3 regions of the Cobetia sp. BL01 genome follow, and region 2 is predicted to be linked to each of the others. Evidence: predicted binding sites of a transcription regulator. Region 2 holds the regulator's gene; each other region holds the start of a gene.
The links. The regulator LexA, encoded in region 2, represses DNA repair genes until DNA is damaged. The targets are predictions, from matches to a motif close to TACTGTNTANNTANACAGTA.
Positions count from the first base shown of each region.

Region 1: a site for LexA is predicted at 3,854-3,873, ahead of ACZYGA_RS01010 (YqiA/YcfP family alpha/beta fold hydrolase). Genes of this name have one in related genera too.
Region 3: a site for LexA is predicted at 3,499-3,518, ahead of ruvC (crossover junction endodeoxyribonuclease RuvC). Genes of this name have one in related genera too.

Region 1 covers NZ_JBVBEE010000001.1:246,640-252,743, forward strand. The annotation lists gene parC (DNA topoisomerase IV subunit A) at 1-816, opposite strand, end outside; gene parE (DNA topoisomerase IV subunit B) at 978-2,858, opposite strand; gene ACZYGA_RS01010 (YqiA/YcfP family alpha/beta fold hydrolase) at 3,012-3,758, opposite strand; gene pgi (glucose-6-phosphate isomerase) at 3,899-5,602, opposite strand; gene cmoA (carboxy-S-adenosyl-L-methionine synthase CmoA) at 5,807-6,104, shown strand, end outside.
Region 2 covers NZ_JBVBEE010000002.1:307,902-314,005, forward strand. The annotation lists gene nagZ (beta-N-acetylhexosaminidase) at 1-795, opposite strand, end outside; gene ACZYGA_RS05025 (L,D-transpeptidase family protein) at 998-1,540, opposite strand; gene ACZYGA_RS05030 (TetR/AcrR family transcriptional regulator) at 1,540-2,217, opposite strand; gene lexA (transcriptional repressor LexA) at 2,782-3,411, shown strand; gene ACZYGA_RS05040 (hypothetical protein) at 3,542-3,781, opposite strand; gene ACZYGA_RS05045 (DUF6586 family protein) at 4,035-4,514, opposite strand; gene topA (type I DNA topoisomerase) at 4,514-6,104, opposite strand, start outside.
Region 3 covers NZ_JBVBEE010000003.1:166,918-173,021, forward strand. The annotation lists gene ACZYGA_RS07050 (D-2-hydroxyacid dehydrogenase) at 1-855, opposite strand, end outside; gene ACZYGA_RS07055 (FmdB family zinc ribbon protein) at 1,170-1,394, shown strand; gene aspS (aspartate--tRNA ligase) at 1,538-3,325, shown strand; gene ruvC (crossover junction endodeoxyribonuclease RuvC) at 3,575-4,153, shown strand; gene ruvA (Holliday junction branch migration protein RuvA) at 4,562-5,176, shown strand; gene ruvB (Holliday junction branch migration DNA helicase RuvB) at 5,381-6,104, shown strand, end outside.

The DNA.
Region 1 (6,104 bases), on a different contig from region 2:
CTTGGCGCCGGAGACCTGATACGGCAGCGCCGTGATCACGATATCGCCTTCTTCCAGCACATAGCGGGCGCGCATCTTCACGCTGCCACGACCGGTGCGATAGAGCTTTGCGAGGTCGGTGCGCGGCGTGATGATCTCCGCCTCGGTGGGGAAATCCGGTGCCGGCAGGAAGTCCATCAGCTGATCGCTGTCGGAGTCCGGGTTGCGCAGCAGGTGGCGTGTGGCGGCCACGACTTCATGCACGTTGTGCGGCGGAATGTCGGTCGCCATGCCCACCGCGATGCCGGTGGTGCCGTTGAGCAGCACATTGGGCAGACGCGCCGGCAGCACCTTGGGCTCGTTCATGGTGCCATCGAAGTTGGGCACCCAGTCGACGGTGCCCTGGGAGAGCTCGGACAGCAGCACCTCGGAATATTTCGACAGACGCGATTCGGTGTAACGCATGGCCGCGAAGGACTTGGGGTCATCCTGGCTACCCCAGTTGCCCTGCCCATCCACCAGCGGATAGCGATAGCTGAACGGCTGCGCCATCAGCACCATGGCCTCGTAACAGGCGCTGTCACCATGCGGGTGGAACTTGCCCAGCACATCGCCGACGGTACGCGCCGACTTCTTGTACTTGGCGTTGGCCGTCAGGGACAGCTCGCGCATGGCGTAGACGATGCGGCGCTGTACCGGCTTCATGCCATCACCGACATGCGGCAGGGCGCGGTCGAGAATCACGTACATCGAGTAGTCGAGGTACGCCTTTTCGGTGTAGTCACGCAGGGCCAGACGTTCGACGTCCCCCTCCGCGACCTGGATATCCATGCTCATGGGCACTTGACCTTGATTACGAGCGTAAAACCGGGGAGCGCAAGACTCTGGCGCTCCCGAAAGAATGCTGTCGCGCAGCTTGTCTGGCTTTCGAAGTTCAGCTGCTCTCGAAGCCCAGTTGGCTTTCGAAGTTCAAATGGCTGTGAAAGCTCAACCGATGATCAGACCTCGATGTCAGCCATGTTGCCGTAGTCCTCGAGCCAGCTCTTGCGATCACTGGCGCGCTTCTTGGCCAGCAGCATGTCGAGCATCTCGTGGGTGCCGTCATCCGCGCTGCGTGTCAGCTGCACCAGGCGGCGAGTGTCCGGTGCCATGGTGGTCTCGCGCAGCTGCAGCGGGTTCATCTCACCCAGCCCCTTGAAGCGCTGCACGTTGGGCGTGCCACGCTTGCTCTCGAGCTGCTTGAGGATGTGCGCCTTCTCGCTCTCGTCCAGGGCGTAATGGACTTCCTTGCCCAGGTCGATGCGGTACAGCGGCGGCATGGCGACGAAGACGCGCCCGGCATCCACCAGCGCCGGGAAGTGCCGCACGAACAGCGCGCACAGCAGCGTGGCGATGTGCAGGCCATCGGAGTCGGCATCCGCCAGGATGCAGACCTTGTGGTAGCGCAGCTTGGTGAGATCATCCGAGCCCGGGTCCAGCCCGATGGCGACCGCGATGTCGTGGACTTCCTGGGAGGAGTAGATGTCATGCGACTCGACTTCCCAGGTATTGAGGATCTTGCCGCGCAGCGGCAGGATCGCCTGGGTCTCGCGGTTGCGACCCTGCTTGGCGCTGCCGCCAGCCGAGTCCCCCTCGACCAGAAACAGCTCACTGTCGGCAGGGTCGGAGCTTGAGCAGTCCGAGAGCTTGCCCGGTAGCGCAGGCCCGGAAGTGACCTTCTTGCGCGCGACCTTCTTGGCGCTTTTCAGACGGCGCTGGGCCGCCGAGATCACCAGTTCCGCCAGCGCTTCGGCCTGGTCGACATGATGATTGAGCCACAGCGAGAAGGCGTCCTTGACCACGCCGGAGACGAAGGCCGCGACACTGCGCGAGGACAGGCGCTCCTTGGTCTGACCGGCGAACTGTGGATCGAGCATCTTCACCGACAGCACGAAGGCGGCGCGCTCCCACAGGTCATCCGCACTCAGCTTGACGCCACGCGGCAGCAGACTGCGGTAGTCACAGAATTCCTTGAGCGCCTCGAGCAGGCCGGAACGCAGGCCATTGACGTGGGTGCCGCCCAGCGGCGTGGGGATCAGATTGACGTAGGGCTCCTGCACCAGCTCGCCGCCTTCCGGCAGCCACTGGATGGCCCAGTCGACGCCATGCTCCTCATCCTCGAAATGACCGACGAACGGCGATTCCGGCAGTCGCTCGAAACCATCGGTGGCACCGAGCAGATAGTCGCGCAGGCCATCCTCGTAATGCCAGGCCGTCTCGCTGCCATCCGTCTCGGTCAGCACGACCTTGAGCCCCGGGCACAATACCGCCTTGGCGCGCAGCAGGTGACGCAGGCGCGCCATCGCCAGACGCGGACTGTCGAAGTAGCTCTCGTCCGGCCAGAAACGCACCAGAGTGCCGGTATTGCGCTTGCCGACGGTACCGATCTGACTCAGCTCCTCGACCTTCTCGCCATTCTCGAAGGCAATGCGCTGACGCAGACCCTCACGGCAGACTTCCACCTCAAGGCGTGTCGACAGGGCGTTGACCACCGAGACCCCCACGCCGTGCAGGCCGCCCGAGAAGCGATAGCTGTCCTGGGAGAACTTGCCCCCCGCGTGCAGCTTGGTGAGGATCAGCTCGATCCCGGTCACACCATGCTCGGGGTGGATGTCAGTGGGCATGCCACGACCATCATCCGCCACCTCGATACCGCCGTCTTCCAGCAGCTTCACGCGTACTTCCTTCGCGTGACCCGCCAGCGCCTCATCGACGGAGTTGTCGATGACTTCCTGGACCAGGTGGTTGGGCCGAGTGGTATCGGTATACATGCCGGGCCGCTTGCGGACCGGTTCGAGGCCGGAGAGAACCTCGATGGAACTGGCGCTGTACTGACTCATCGCAGCCTTGTGTCCTTGGTGTTGACGTCCGGCAGACGCATCACGGATGGCGATGCCTCTGCCTGATTTCTGAAGAGAGTCGCCGCTGGCCGAACGATCCGATGACGGATTCATCTTCCTGACCGGCCCGCACGCCCAACCGTCCTCGACACGTTAGCAGGGTGCGACGTGGAAGGATGTCGCAAGCGACGGGGCCAGACGATGGCCGGCATGCGCCATGATGGCAGGCAGGTACTCCGCCAGTCTGGCAAATCCATGATCCCCTCCCGGCGTGAGGATCAGCCGGCAATCCTGATAGAGGCTTGCGGCATCGTTGACGTCCAATGTCTCGTCCGCCGTGGCAAGCAGCACGAGGGTGCGCTGCGGCGTGACGGGGATCGCTTCCAGTGCGGCCAGCGCCGGCCCGAATGCTTCGGTGACGGTGAAGGACTCGCCGGTATAGGGGTTGGCGTGGGTCGACCCCAGCCATGCCGTGACAAGCCTGACCGGGCGCACGGCTGGATTGATCAATACCGTGCGCGGCCCCTGACGCCATACGCTCTGCTCGCGGCCCTGGGGTCCATCGAGTCGCGCAGCCTCACGCGCGGCAAGCCAGGTGCTCAGAAAGCCACCCATGGAGCTGCCGATCACCACGATGGCGTCGTCACAGGCAGGGTCAGCCGGGTCGAGATCCAACTGCGCGCAGAGCGCCTGGTAGGCCTCCTCCACCACCGCCTGCCCGGCAGCGGGTTGAGGTGGGATGTCAGGCGCGACGCAGGGCAGACCGAATTCGGCGGCCGCACGCTTCATCAACTGCGCCTTGGGCGAGCAACTGGCCGAGTTGAAACCATGCAGGTACAACACGCCCCTGACCGGAGGAACGACAACGCCTGCCTGCGCAGGGTAATGGGGACGGCTCATCAGCGCTCCCGACACGCGCGAACCGAACGGCTCACGCTCGGTTCGCGGCAAGGTGTCTAGTGTAAACGATTGATTCCCATATAGGATAGCGAGAATACTGTATAAATCAACAGAGGATGATCGCCTGCGTGATCCCCCCGTCAGCGCGGGTCCTGCCCCTGGGCGGCCCACACGGACTCGATCAAGGCACGACTGGAAGCGTCCAGCTGCTCGAAGCCTTCTCCCGTGGTCATGGTCGCTTCCGTCGCGGTGGCGATCTGCTTGCCCAGCTCCACGCCCCACTGATCGAACGGATTGATGTCCCAGATGGTGGCCTGGACGAAGACCTTCTGCTCGTAAAGCGCGATCAGGGCCCCCAGGGTTTCCGGCGTCAGCGCTTCCAGCAGCAGGGTGGTCGAGGGCTGATTGCCACGATAACGCTTGTGATTCGGCTGGGCCTCGTCACCCGGTATCGCGTCATCGCCCAGCATCAGCACGCGCGACTGGGCAAAGCAGTTGGCCAGTGTCAGACGGTGCTGCGCCTTGAGGTGGGCACGGGTCTCGGCGTCCTCGACGTGGTCATAGCGACGCATCGGCGCGATGAAGTCACATTCCACTGCCTGGGTGCCCTGATGCAGCAGCTGATAGAAGGCATGCTGGGCGTTCGGGCCCAGCTGGCCCCACAGCACCGGGCAGGTGGAGTAATCGACCATCTCGCCATCGTTGGTGACCGACTTGCCGTTGGATTCCATTTCCAGCTGCTCGAGGTAGCTGGCGAAGTATTCCAGGCGGCCGTCGTAGGGCAGGATGGAGTGGGCGCGAATATCGAGGAAGTTGTTGTTCCAGATCCCCGCCAGCGCCAGCAATACCGGCAGATTGTCTTCCAGCGGTGCGGTGCGGAAATGCTCATCCAGCTCATGCGCCCCCGCCAGCAGGCGACGGAAGTTGTCCATGCCGACATTGAGCGCGATGGGCAGTCCGATGGTGCCCCACAGCGAGTAGCGCCCGCCGACCCAGTCCCAGAACAGCAGCTGATGTTCCGGCGCGATGCCCCACTCGCTCATCTTCTCCGGCTTGGCGGAAGCGCCGATGAAGTGCTGGCGATTGATCAGTCCTTCCAGACGGCCTTGCGGGTCAAGGCGCGACTTCAGCCAGTCACGCGCGGTGCGCGCATTGGAGAGCGTGTCGATGGTGGAGAATGACTTGGACGACAGGATGAACAAGGTGGTTTCCGGACTGAAGGACTGCAGGTAGTCCGCCAGCTGTGAGCCATCCATGGTCGAGGCGAAGTGCACGCCGACCTCATGGACGCCCTTGGGACGGCAATCGCTCAGCGCGCTCGAGACCATCAGCGGCCCCAGGTCCGAGCCACCGACCCCCAGATTGACCACATCGGTGATCGGCTTGCCGGTGGCGCCACGCCACTGCCCGCTATGGAAGGTCTCGACCATCTCGGCGAGCCGCTCGAGGCTCTCGTGGATGGCAGGTACCACATCCTCGCCATCCACCTCGAGACTTGCTGAGCGTGGCAGACGCAGGGCCGCGTGCAGGGCCGGGCGATCTTCCGAGCGATTGACGTGCTCACCGGCCAGCAGACGCTTGATGCCCTGCTCGACACCGGTTTCCCGCGCCAGCTCCAGCAACAGCTCCAGGGTCTCCTGCTTGAGACGCTGCTTGGAGAGATCCAGGCGCAGGCCCGCGGCAGAACGGGTGAAGGTCGTCACTCGATCGCGCCCTTGCGCCGCATCCTCGGCGAACAGGTCCTTCAGGTGCACATCGGCCATCTGCTCCTGATGATGACGCGCGAGGGCCTGCCAGGCCTGACTGTTACGGCGGGCAGAACGTGCAGACGATGGAGTGGACATGGCCACCTCTCTCCTTGAAGTGTCGCGACCGGCCCTGCGTGGCCCGGTCAGAAATCGGTTGATGGAGGCATCATCGGCAAGCCGCGGCGGGTGCGTCAGGCACCTCGAATGCGTAGAATGGCGGGCCCAGCAGGGCACTCAGCCCAGCCGCTCCCCGGCCAATGGCATGTCGCCCAGGCCCTCTGCCCGATGAAGCCTTGATCCATGAGTGATGCATCTTACCGTGACGCGATATTTACGACACCCCTTGACCGTGTTGCCAGCTTCTCCTTCGACGAACAGGTCGTCAGCTGCTTCCCGGACATGCTGCGCCGTTCGGTGCCGGGGTACGGTCAGATCATCGCCATGCTGGGGCTGATGGCCCGCGCCCACCTGCGCCCTGGCGCACGCGTCTATGATCTGGGCTGCTCGCTGGGGGCTGCCAGCATGGCACTGGCACGTGAGATGGCGGCCCAGGACATCGAGATCGAAGCCGTCGATCTGTCCCGGCCGATGGTCGAGC
Region 2 (6,104 bases):
CGCCATGCCCAGGTCATCGGAGAAGATGGCGCCCTTGAAACCGAACTCCTCACGCAGCAGCCCCAGCCAGCTTGGCGAGAAGCCGGCGGGGCGCGCATCGAAGTCGGGATAGATGACATGAGCCGGCATCACGCCACCCAGGCGATCCGCCAGCGCCGCGAAGGGCTTGAGATCATGCTCGCGCAGCTCGCGGAAGGAGCGGGGGTCGATCACGCGCTCGCGGTGGGTATCCGCCGCGATGCCACCATGACCGGGATAATGCTTGCCGACTGCCGCCATGCCAGCTTCGCGCAGGCCCTCGATGAAGGCGGTCCCGACGGCAATCACGTCCTCGGGAGTCGTCCCGAAGCTGCGGTCGCCGATGATGGTGGAACCCGCGACATCGATATCCAATACCGGCGCGAAGGTGATGTCGCAGCCAATGGCAGCCATCTCCATGCCCAGCAACCAGCCGGCGTCACGGGCAAACCCGAGCCCTGACGACTGGGCATCATCACCGCAGCCGTCACAGTCACGTCCCAGGCAGCAATGTGCCAGGGCGCGCATCGGCGGCAGGCGGGTCACGCCTTCGCGCAGCCGTTGCACCCGTCCGCCTTCCTGATCGATGGCGATCAACAGATGTGGATTGACGCGGCGGATCTCACCGCACAGCGCCAGCACCTGCTCGGGAGAAGCACAGTTGCGCGCAAACAGGATGACGCCGCCGACGGCGGGGCGTGCCAGTAGTTCACGTTCGTCAGACGTGAGGGTATGCCCCTCGACGTCGAGCATTACGGAGCCCAATGGCTGTGTCATGACATCCTTCCTGTCCATGGCCTGCTGGCCGTGTCATGCGCTGCAAGGCATGGCACGCACGGCAGGGTTTCATGTCGTTACGGGGCTCGGCAGCCTGGAAGACAAGCCTCAGGACAGGCGGCCGGCGCGAGGAAAGGCGCAATTCTAGCCGACTGAGCGCGACTCGAACAGTCGCGAGCACCAGCCGCCAGGCAACGCAGCGTCAGGCGTGCAACAGCACTGGCGTTCCGGCCGGCGCATGCCGGTAAAGGCACAGCAGATCCTCATCGCGCAGACGAATGCACCCATGGGAGGCCGGGGTGCCCATCGGCTCGCTGGTCGGCGTGCCATGGAAGTAGATGTAGCGCCGCAGGCTGTCGACGCGCTGTCCCGCCGCGTTGCGGCCACGGTTGATGCCGGGCTCACGACCGCTGAGCCACAGGATACGCGTCAGGATCCAGTCGCGTTCGGGGTGCTCGGCGGCCAGTCGAGGCGTGAACACCTCTCCCGTGAAGCGCCGTCCACGATAGACGGCACCACGTGGGTTGCCCTCCCCGATCGCGGCGCGAACCACATGCCAGCCGGTCGGCGTGCAACCGCTGCCATCGAGCTCGCCGATACCGTTGAGGCCGCTGGAGATCGCACAGGCATGCACCAGCGTGTCAGGGTCAGCCGCGGGGGGCGGCGCATCACGACTGCCACTGGGCGCGTCATTGCGTATCTCGAGACGCTGGCGGGTGAGATCCACGCAGACCCAGCAAGCCATCAGCTTGCCGCCTGGGTGACCGCTTCACCATCTCCGAGCGAGGCCGGCAGCGGAGCCGCCATCGCCGCGACCACCACCGGACGCATGTGCTGGATCAGCTCGCGCACACTGGTGTGATGGCCGTATTCGGCCTCTTCGATATCGCGCAGTGCGTCCAGTCCCGAGAAGGTGAAGATCACGCTGCCGAGCATGAAGTGCAGACGCCAGAAGCGCTCGTTGTCTGGCAGGTCCGGCGTCGCAAGCTTCAGGAGCTCGGCGAAGCGGCTGAAGACCGTGCCGTAATGCTCGCGGATGTAGCGACGCATGTGGCCCTGCCCCTGGGTATAGGCAAGCCCGAGCAGGCGCATGAAGGTACGCAGGCTGTTGCGCTCGGCCGGCACCTCAAGCACCGTGCGCGCCATCACTTCCAGCAGCGTTTCCAGCGGCACCTGACGACCGGCATGCTGCTGCTCGACACTGTCGAGTGCCGCATGGAAACGCTCGCTGAAGGGGTCGAGATAGCGGGCGAACACTGCCTGGATCAATGACTTCTTTGAGCCGAAGTGATAATTGACCGCCGCCAGGTTGACCTTGGCCTTGCTGGTGATATTGCGCAGCGAGGTTTCGGCGAAGCCTCGCTCGGCGAACAGGACCTCGGCGGTATCGAGGATACGGGTAACGGTATCGGTCTGGGCCATGGGCGGATGCCTTGTCAGATGATCAGTCACGAGGGGGCACGGGAGTCCTTGTCCCCCCGGACAACGGCAAGGCCGTGGCCCGGGGGGCGACTCTTCTCATGCAGGTCAATCAAACGACATGTCGGTCTTCACGCACCGCGTGTCAGGCAGCGACTCCGAGGCGGAGGCTGCCACGAGCCGTGTCCCGAGCACAGGACAGACGCACAGGACACACAGGGCCTGTGTACCGGTAGCCGGATGCGCTCGACGAACATTCGTTTGAAACAAGATAATTCTAGCTGTCCATGCCATGACTGGCAATTGCTGGTTGTTTCAAACACTCGACAGCCAAGACCGGCAGGACGCGCATTCACGCGGGACATTCGGGGACGGGATGGTCATGGGGCGTCCCGGACACCCGCTGTCTCGCGTCAGCATGTCGATGTCGACGAAGATGCCGGCAACGTTGCTGCCAAAGCACCCACGATGCCTTGCATGACCGCCATGACTGGATACAATGACAGTTGTATGGATGCACACCCCGTGCCGTCAGCTCAGATGCCGCCCAGGCCAAAGGCAATGCCCATGACTCAGCCGCTTACTCCGCGCCAGCAGGATGTCTTCGATTTCATCATCAAGACCATCAAGTCCTCAGGCTATCCGCCAACGCGTGCCGAAATCGCCCAGGCACTGGGCTTTCGCTCACCGAATGCCGCGGAAGAGCATCTGCGTGCCCTGAAGCGCAAGGGAGCCATCGAGATGGTGCCGGGCACCTCGCGGGGCATCCGCGTGCCGTCTCTGGCCGAGGCGGAAGAGGATAGCGAGCAGGGCCTGCCGGTCATCGGGGAAGTGGCCGCTGGCAGCCCTATCCTGGCCAGCCAGCATATCGATCGTCATTGCCCACTGCCCAGTGACTACTTCTCGCCTGCCGCCGACTATCTGCTGCGCGTGCGCGGGGTCTCGATGAAGGATGTCGGCATTCTGGAAGGTGACCTGCTGGCCGTGCACCGCACGAGCAGCGTGCGTGACGGACAGATCGTGGTGGCGCGTCTGGGGGATGAAGTGACGGTGAAGCGTTTCCGTCGCGATGGCCATTACGTATGGCTGGAAGCCGAGAACGAGGACTTCGCTCCCATCAAGGTGGATCTGCGCACGGACAGCCTGGAAATCGAGGGCCTCGGCGTGGGCGTGATCCGCGATGGCGGCCTGCACTGATCTCAAGGCTTGCAGGCAGTCTGTCCTCACAGCGCTGACGCGCAGATGACGATTGTCGTCATCTGGGCATCCACGAAAAAACCCGCCGGTTGGCGGGTTTTTTCGTGGCTGGCAGACATGCGGGAAGTGCTCAGTGCACCATGCCTTCCGACTGCTCGTCTTCATCATCCTCGCCATCCCACAGGCGGGTGCGGGTGATGGCGTGATCGATCATCTCACGCGCGACCTCGAAGCGATTGTCACGCAGCAGATCGGCAGCTTCATCGGAGATGCGGATACTGAGAAGTGGCTCACCTTCACTCTCGGCGGCACGCAGGATCACTTCCCCATCTTCCATTTGCACGATTTCAAGTACGGCGGGATCGGACACGTCATTCCTCCTGCACGGCATCCTGAGGATACCGGCGTCGTTGTGATCGTCAGCTTGACGGCGGGCAGGCCCTGCGACTTGCAGTCACTGGCGACAATGCAGAAAAAAGTACGACCACAGCCAGAGCCATGGTCGTACCGGAGAATGCAGGGCTTGCCACAATGCCGCCAGTCTAGCACCCGTCATGCCAGGGCGTCACCTGAATGACAGGTGCGTGACATGCCAGCGCTTTCGGGTCAGGCAAGGCGCGACGCTACCACTCCACATTCGACTCGCGAAGGTGTGACAGCAACGCCTTCATGGCGCTGACTGCCGTGGCGAGACGCTCTGCCAGAGGCGCATTGGCCGCCGCGGCGATGATGAGACCATCGCCACGCGCCTGGCCTTCCTCACGCCGGGCAGCACCGCCCTCTTCATGCAAACGCGTGATATCGGCCACCAGCTGGCTCAACCAACTGTCCGGCTGCGCCTGCAGGCTTCGCAACTGCTCGATTTCCGCCACGGGAGTCGGCGGTGTGGCCAGCCGCTCGCGCCAGCTGCCCTCAGGCCAGCGTGCCGACGCGGCGCACTCCTCGATCAACGAGGCCAATGCCAGCTCCATCAACGCCAGCGCCCCTTCCTCACCGGCCATGCGCCGTGCGACGGCATGCTCATCACGCGTCGCGACGGCCGCCTGCTCCAGCAGCAACTCGGCCTGATACAGCAGTTGATTGGTGCGGCCACGCTGGCTCATCAGCTCTTGGCTCCCTTGCGCTTGTCCTCGACGACCCAACGGCCGTTGTCGAAGGTCGCCTTCCACCCCGTCGCCTTGCCATCCTCGTCCGTCATCACGAACTGCTCCTTGGCCTTGCGCGAGAAACGAATCTGCGTCGGGCGGCCATCGGGGTCTTTCTCCGGCGCCTTGAGGATGAAGTGATACTTCTCCGGCAGCTCGTCGGCATGCGCCTTGAGCTCGCTGACCAGCGGCGGACGCGTCTCGCGATTCTTGGGGAACTGACTGGCGGCAAGGAACAGGCCACTGGCGCCATCACGCAGCACGTAGTGATCCTCGACCTTCACGCAGGCAAGTTCCGGCATGGGGATCGGGTCCATCTTCGGCGGCGCGACCTCTCCGGACTTGAGCAGCTTGCGGGTGTTCTTGCAATCCTCGTTGGTGCAGCCGAAGTACTTGCCGAAACGCCCGGTCTTGAGCTGCATGTCGGCACCGCACTTGTCGCACTCGATGACCGGCCCATCGTAGCCCTTGATGCGGAACTGACCCTGCTCGACTTCATGTCCCACGCAGTCCGGGCTGTTGCCGCAGACGTGCAGCTTGCGCTGCTCGTCGATCAGATAGCTGTCCATGGCCGTGGCGCAGATCGGGCAACGGCGCTTGGCACGCAGTGCATCGGTCTCGGCATTCTCATCCGCGTCAGCGGCGACCGCCTCATCCCCCGGCAACAGGTCGATGGTGGTCTTGCAGCGCTCCTTGGGCGGAAGGTTGTAACCGGAGCATCCCAGGAAGACGCCGGTGGAGGCGGTACGGATCTGCATCTCGCGACCACAGGTCGGGCAGGCGATATCGGTCGGCACCGGCTGATTCGGGCGCATGCCCTCTTCTGACTGGGCGTGATCCAGCTCGGCCTTGAACTCGGCGTAGAAGGCATCCAGCAGCTCGCGCCAGTTGCGCTGACCATTGGCCACCTCATCGAGGTAGTCTTCCATGCGCGCGGTGAAGCCGAAGTCCATCAGGTCCTTGAAGGATTCACTGAGACGATCAGTGACGATGTCACCCAGCTTCTCGGCGTAGAAACGCCGATTTTCCAGCGCCACGTAACCACGATCCTGGATGGTCGAGATGATCGCCGCATAGGTCGAAGGACGGCCGATGCCGCGCTTCTCCAGCTCCTTGACCAGACTGGCTTCGGTGTAACGCGCCGTCGGCTTGGTGAAGTGCTGCTGCGGGTCCAGCTCGACCAGCTCCAGCACCTCGCCGATGGCCAGGTCCGGCAGTGACTGATCCTCTTCCTTCTTGCCCGCCGGCTTCATCACGCGGGTATAACCGTCAAACTTGAGCACCCGGCCCTTGGCGCGCAGCTCGTAGCCATCGACCTCGATGGTCAGGGTCGAGGACAGATACTCCGCCGGCACCATCTGGCAGGCGACGAACTGACGCCAGATCAGCTCATACAGACGCTCCGCGTCACGCTCCATGCCGGTGAGGTCCGTCGCGCGACGCGCCACCTCGGAGGGACGGATCGCTTCGTGAGCTTCCTGGGCGCCTTCCTTGCTGGAGTAGACGTTGGCGGCCTGCGGCAGATAGTTGTCGCCGAATTCCTCAGCG
Region 3 (6,104 bases), on a different contig from region 2:
TTCCCGGGGCGGTTCCTCCGGCAGGCTGTCGACGGCCAGTCCACCGAGGTGCCCAAGCTTCAAGGCGGCAAGTGCAGCCTCTTCATCGATGATGCCACCGCGTGCACAGTTGATGAGCAGGGCACCGGGCTTCAGCAACGCCAGGGCCTGCTCGTCGATCAGATGGTGTGTCTCAGGCGTCAGTGGGCAGTGCAGGCTGATGACGTCCGCTTCAGGCAGGAGGTGTTTCAGGCTCGGTCGTTGAGACGTCGACTCACTGCCCGGGCGCGCGGCGAAGGTGACGCGCATGTCGAACGCCTCTGCCAACCTGCCCACGGCAGTCCCCAGCTCTCCCTTGCCGACGATCACCAGATGCTTGCCGGCCAGTTGCAGGGTGGGGCGGCCCATCAGGCAGAAGGTATTGCTGCGCTGCCATTCACCGCTCGCGACATCTCCCTGGTAGCCAGGCAGTTGTCCGGCCAGTGCCAGCATCAACATCCAGGTGTGCTGTGCGACAGAGGCGGTGCCATAGGCCGCGACGTTCATGACGCGTATGCCTTGCGCCCTTGCCGCTTCCATGTCGATGTTGTTGGTGCCGGTGGCCATGACGGCGATCAGCTTCAATGTCGGCAGGGCCTCCAGATGCTGCGCCTCCAGGCGTACCTTGTTGACCAGCACGATTTCGGCACCCTCCAGACGCTCCACGACCTGCTCGGGCAACGTGGCATCATGGCAGACAAGCCCATTGACCCGGTCCTTCAGGCGGCTGAAGTCAAGGCCGTCGCCAAGTGATGCCATGTCGAGCATCACGGCCTGCGGGCCAGAACCAGCGGCAGCAGTAGGGGGAGTTGCAGATGCGAGTTGGGGATCAGACATCGGTGTCCTCATGACGTGAGACGGCCGGGCGGCAGTGAATGAGGCCTGACCCTGGCCGGGCATGACGGCGCATTGCCGGGAATCTATCGAGGTGTTGCCCCGCAAGGGGCCGAGCACGCTATAATGTGGCCCTTTCGCTTTGACTTGAAAGACGTTCAACTGGCCTTATTGTACGCGTTCCGAAGCTGTGCTTGAGATGTCACTCATATTGATGTCTCCGGCACGTCTGATGCAAGGGCGCCGCAAGGCATAACATTGTCATGGTCCGGGATTCGCATTCATGCGCTCGGGACCAGTATCGTCAGGAAAAAACCATGCCGATCTATGAATACCACTGCAAGGCCTGTGGCCATCGGATGGACAAGTTGCAGAAGATCAGCGCCGCGCCGCTGACGGAATGTCCGGAATGCAAGACGGACCAGCTGGAAAAGCTGGTATCCGCCGCCGGTTTCCGTCTGGCGGGCAGTGGCTGGTACGAAACGGATTTCAAGTCCGGCAGCAAGAAGAATCTGGCCGGAGGTGGCGATAGCTCGTCCTGATGTCTCCCGTCATCAGGCCAGCTGTCATGCCTGCCATCCATGTGCAAGGTCATGCATGAGTGGCAGGCATCTCCAGCGTCAGGCCCTCTGAGACAGACGCGCACCAGTGCGTCGATCACGAATTTGAGCAACAAGGAATCAACATGCGCAGCCACTATTGCGGCAAACTGAACGAGACCCTGATCGATCAGGATGTCACTCTGTGCGGGTGGGTGCACCGCCGTCGCGACCACGGTGGCGTCATCTTCCTCGACATGCGCGACCGTGACGGTATCGCCCAGATCGTCGTCGATCCGGACACCGTCGATGCCTTCGCCACTGCCGACAAGGCGCGCAGCGAGTACGTCCTGCGCATCAAGGGCCGTATTCGCATGCGCCCGGAAGGCACCCAGAACCCGAACATGCCGACAGGCATGATCGAAGTGCTGGCCAAGGATGTCGAAGTGCTCAACACCGCACAGACGCCGCCGTTCCAGCTGGACGACCACAACAAGGTCGGTGAGGAAGTTCGCCTCAAGTATCGTTATGTCGACCTGCGTCGTCCGGACATGATCGACAAGCTGCGCCTGCGTTCACGCATCACCCACAGCGTGCGTGCCCAGCTGGAAGCCCTGGGCTTCCTCGACATCGAAACCCCGATTCTCACGCGTGCCACGCCGGAAGGGGCACGTGACTATCTGGTGCCGAGCCGCACCTATGCCGGCAGCTTCTTCGCGCTGCCGCAGTCTCCGCAGCTGTTCAAGCAGCTGTTGATGGTCGCCGGTGTCGATCGTTACTACCAGATCGCCAAGTGCTTCCGTGACGAGGATCTGCGCGCCGATCGTCAGCCGGAATTCACCCAGATCGACCTCGAGGCCAGCTTCGTCGACGAGAAGGACATCATGGGCATGACCGAGACCATGATCAGTGGCCTCTACAAGGAAGTGCTGGATGTCGAGCTGGGCGACTTCCCGACCATGCCGTATTCCGAAGCCATGCAGCGCTTCGGTTCCGACAAGCCGGACCTGCGTATCCCGCTGGAGCTGGTCGATGTCGATGATCTGATGAGCGGTGTGGACTTCAAGGTCTTCTCCGGCCCGGCCAAGGATGACAAGGGCCGTGTCGCCGCGCTGCGTGTGCCGGGCGGTGCCAGCCTGTCACGCAAGGAAATCGACGCCTACACCAAGTTCGTCGGCATCTACGGTGCCAAGGGCCTGGCGTGGATCAAGGTCAACGAGCGTGCCAAGGGCATCGAGGGTCTGCAGTCGCCGATCGTCAAGTTCATGGAAGACGTCGTGGATGACGTGCTGGACCGCTGTGGCGCCGTCGATGGCGACATCGTGTTCTTCGGTGCCGACAAGGCCAACATCGTGGCCGAGGCCATCGGTGCGCTGCGCGTCAAGCTGGGCGAAGACCTCAACCTCTACACCCGCGAATGGGCACCGCTGTGGGTCGTCGACTTCCCGATGTTCGAAGCCGATGCCAATGGCCGCCTGAGCGCGCTGCACCACCCGTTCACCGCGCCGTCCTGCACCCCGGAAGAACTCAAGGCCGATCCGGAAGCGGCACTGTCTCGCGCCTATGACATGGTCATCAACGGCACTGAGCTGGGTGGCGGTTCCATCCGTATCCACGACCAGGGCATGCAGCGTACCGTGTTCGAAGTGCTGGGCATCGGCGAAGAGGAAGCGGAAGAGAAGTTCGGCTTCCTGCTCGACGCGCTCAAGTTCGGCGCGCCGCCCCATGGTGGTCTGGCCTTCGGTCTCGACCGTCTGGTCATGCTGATGACCGGCGCCAAGACCATTCGTGAAGTCATTGCCTTCCCGAAGACCCAGAGCGCTGGCTGCATGATGACCGACGCCCCGGGGGAAGTCAGCGGTGAGCAGCTCAAGGAGCTGAACATCCGTCTGCGTCAGAAGGTCAAGGTCGAAGAAGAAGGCGGTCAGGCCTGATCCAGGCGAATGACCCCGGGGTGATCAACCTCTCCTGACAGGCGCCATCAGCGCCCGGGAGAGGGGCAGTCCCGCGCAAGCGGGCAAGTGACCCCCGGCAAGGCGGTGTGAGACTGTTACCTGCAGATGATGCAGGCAATGACAGTGTCGCACCGCCTTTTTTGTGGCATTGTGGCTGGTTATATACACAGTAAGCTGGAAAGACGACAGGGGTGGAGCGGCAATGAGTGTGAGACGTGAGGCGGTGGCATGATCATTCTTGGCATTGATCCGGGATCACGCCTGACCGGTTACGGCGTACTGGACGTCTCGGCGGCTCAGCCCCGCTATGTGGACAGTGGCTGCATCCGCATGTCCCAGGTCAGCCTCGACCAGCGGTTGGCGCAGATCTACGCCGGTATCAGTGAAGTGATTGCCATGCATCGCCCGGCGGAGTTCGCCATCGAGCAGGTCTTCATGTCCAAGAATGCCGACTCCGCGCTCAAGCTCGGTCAGGCACGTGGGGCAGCCATCGTGTGTGCGGCGAACCACGGCCTGCCGGTATCAGAGTATGGGCCGCGACAGATCAAGCAGGCTGTCACGGGGTCCGGTGCAGCAGACAAGGCGCAGGTCCAGCATATGGTGACCCATACGCTCAAGCTCTCTGCAACGCCTCAGGCGGATGCCGCGGATGCTCTGGCCATCGCGCTGACACATTGCTTTGCACGCATGCGACTGACCCCGAGCAGCGCGCAGCTGGAGGCGTTGGGCCTGGGGGCGGGTGCAGGGCGCAAGAGTACCCGCGCACGACGCAGCAGTAGCTGGCGTGACTTTGAGCCGGGCAAATGAGGTGTCTGCCGGTCACGTAGGGTCTGAAGAGTGTCTGGTCAGGGGCTGAAGAGAGTGGGGAGCAGACTCCGGCGTGTGCCGAAGACGGCCTCTACAGGCGAGAAGTGACAAGCCCGCTTGCGCCAGATACGCTATCGTTATCAATAAATTCCAATTTTTCAGTCACTTGTAGGCTTGTTTTCACGATGTCAGGCAGCATCTTGCGTTCTGCTGGCATCCGCATGCTGCCTGCATCTGGCCTCATGGCAACAAGTGACTGTCAGATTCATGCGACAAAATCGTCGTGACACTCGGACATGCCGCCTGCACGTTATCTTTGGTAGGCTTGCCCGCATCGCAACAACCCGTGCCGCCTGACACCTGATGTGATGAGCAGGCGGCACTGAAGACTCAAGGACAGCCCGAAACATGATTGGACGTCTGACCGGGCGTTTGCTCGAAAAGCAGCCGCCTCATCTGGTACTCGATGTACAGGGTGTGGGCTATGAACTCGAAGCCTCCATGAATACCTTGCTGGGTCTGCCGGCTGTCGGGGAGGACTGTCAGCTGTTCACCCATCTGGTCGTGCGTGAAGACGCCCAGTTGCTCTATGGCTTCGGCAAGGAGCCGGAGCGTCGTCTGTTCCGGGAATTGATCAAGATTTCCGGGGTCGGGCCGCGCCTGGCGCTGGCGATTCTCTCGGGAATGGAGCAGGCCGATTTCATTCGCTGCGTGCACGACGAAGACAGTCGGGCACTGACTCGCTTGCCCGGCGTCGGCAAGAAGACGGCGGACCGCCTGATCATCGAGATGCGCGACCGGCTCAAGCATTGGACGATTCCGCAGGACGATGGTCTGTCGGAAATGGCGCGCGCTTCGCAGCCACAGCCGCCGGTTACCCATCCCCTGGCCGACGCCGAAGCCGCTCTGGTCGCGCTGGGCTACAAGCCGGTCGAGGCGGCCAAGATGCTCTCGGGACTCGAGACAGGTGCCTCCACGGAAGCCCTCATCAAGGCGGCGTTGTCCCGCAAGATGGCCAGCTAGCGCACGAGTCTCGTGCCTGATAGCGTGAATGACAGAATAGGCACGATCTGATTGGATTTATTGACTAGGGAAAGGCCGGCGACTGGGGTAGAAAGTGCGCGCTTGATTGCATTGGCGCAAGATCATTTCACTGCCTCGGTCAGACCACCTCTCGCCACATGATTCATGTCTGCAGCATGAGTCATCAGGAGTTGAGCAAGCATCATGATGGAGTCGGATCGACTGATCTCCGCGGCCACGCATGATCCGGAAGAACGGATCGATCGCGCCAATCGGCCGCGAACGCTGAATGAGTATATCGGTCAGCCGATCGTGCGCGAGCAGATGGAAATCTTCATCAGTGCCGCTCGCGGTCGTGGCGATAGCCTGGATCACACCCTGGTATTCGGGCCCCCGGGACTTGGCAAGACCACTCTGGCACACATCATTGCCAGTGAGATGAGCGTGGACATCAAGTCGACGTCCGGACCGGTTCTGGAGCGGGCAGGTGACCTGGCCGCCATGCTGACGAATCTTCAGGAAGGCGATGTACTGTTCATCGACGAGATCCATCGCCTGTCACCGGCGGTCGAGGAAGTGCTGTATCCCGCGATGGAGGACTATCAGCTGGATATCATGATCGGTGAGGGCCCGGCTGCCCGCTCGATCAAGCTGGAACTGCCACGATTCACTCTGGTGGGGGCGACGACCCGGGCTGGTCTGTTGACCGCGCCCCTGCGAGATCGCTTCGGAATCGTTCAGCGCCTCGAGTTCTACGATATCGAGTCGCTGACCGGTATCGTCTCGCGCAGTGCGAAGCTGTCAGGCATGGAAGTGGAGATGGATGGCGCGCGCGAGGTCGCACGACGCTCGCGAGGGACGCCGCGTATCGCCAATCGGCTGCTGCGGCGGGTGCGTGACTTTACCGAGGTGCGCGGCGATGGCCGTC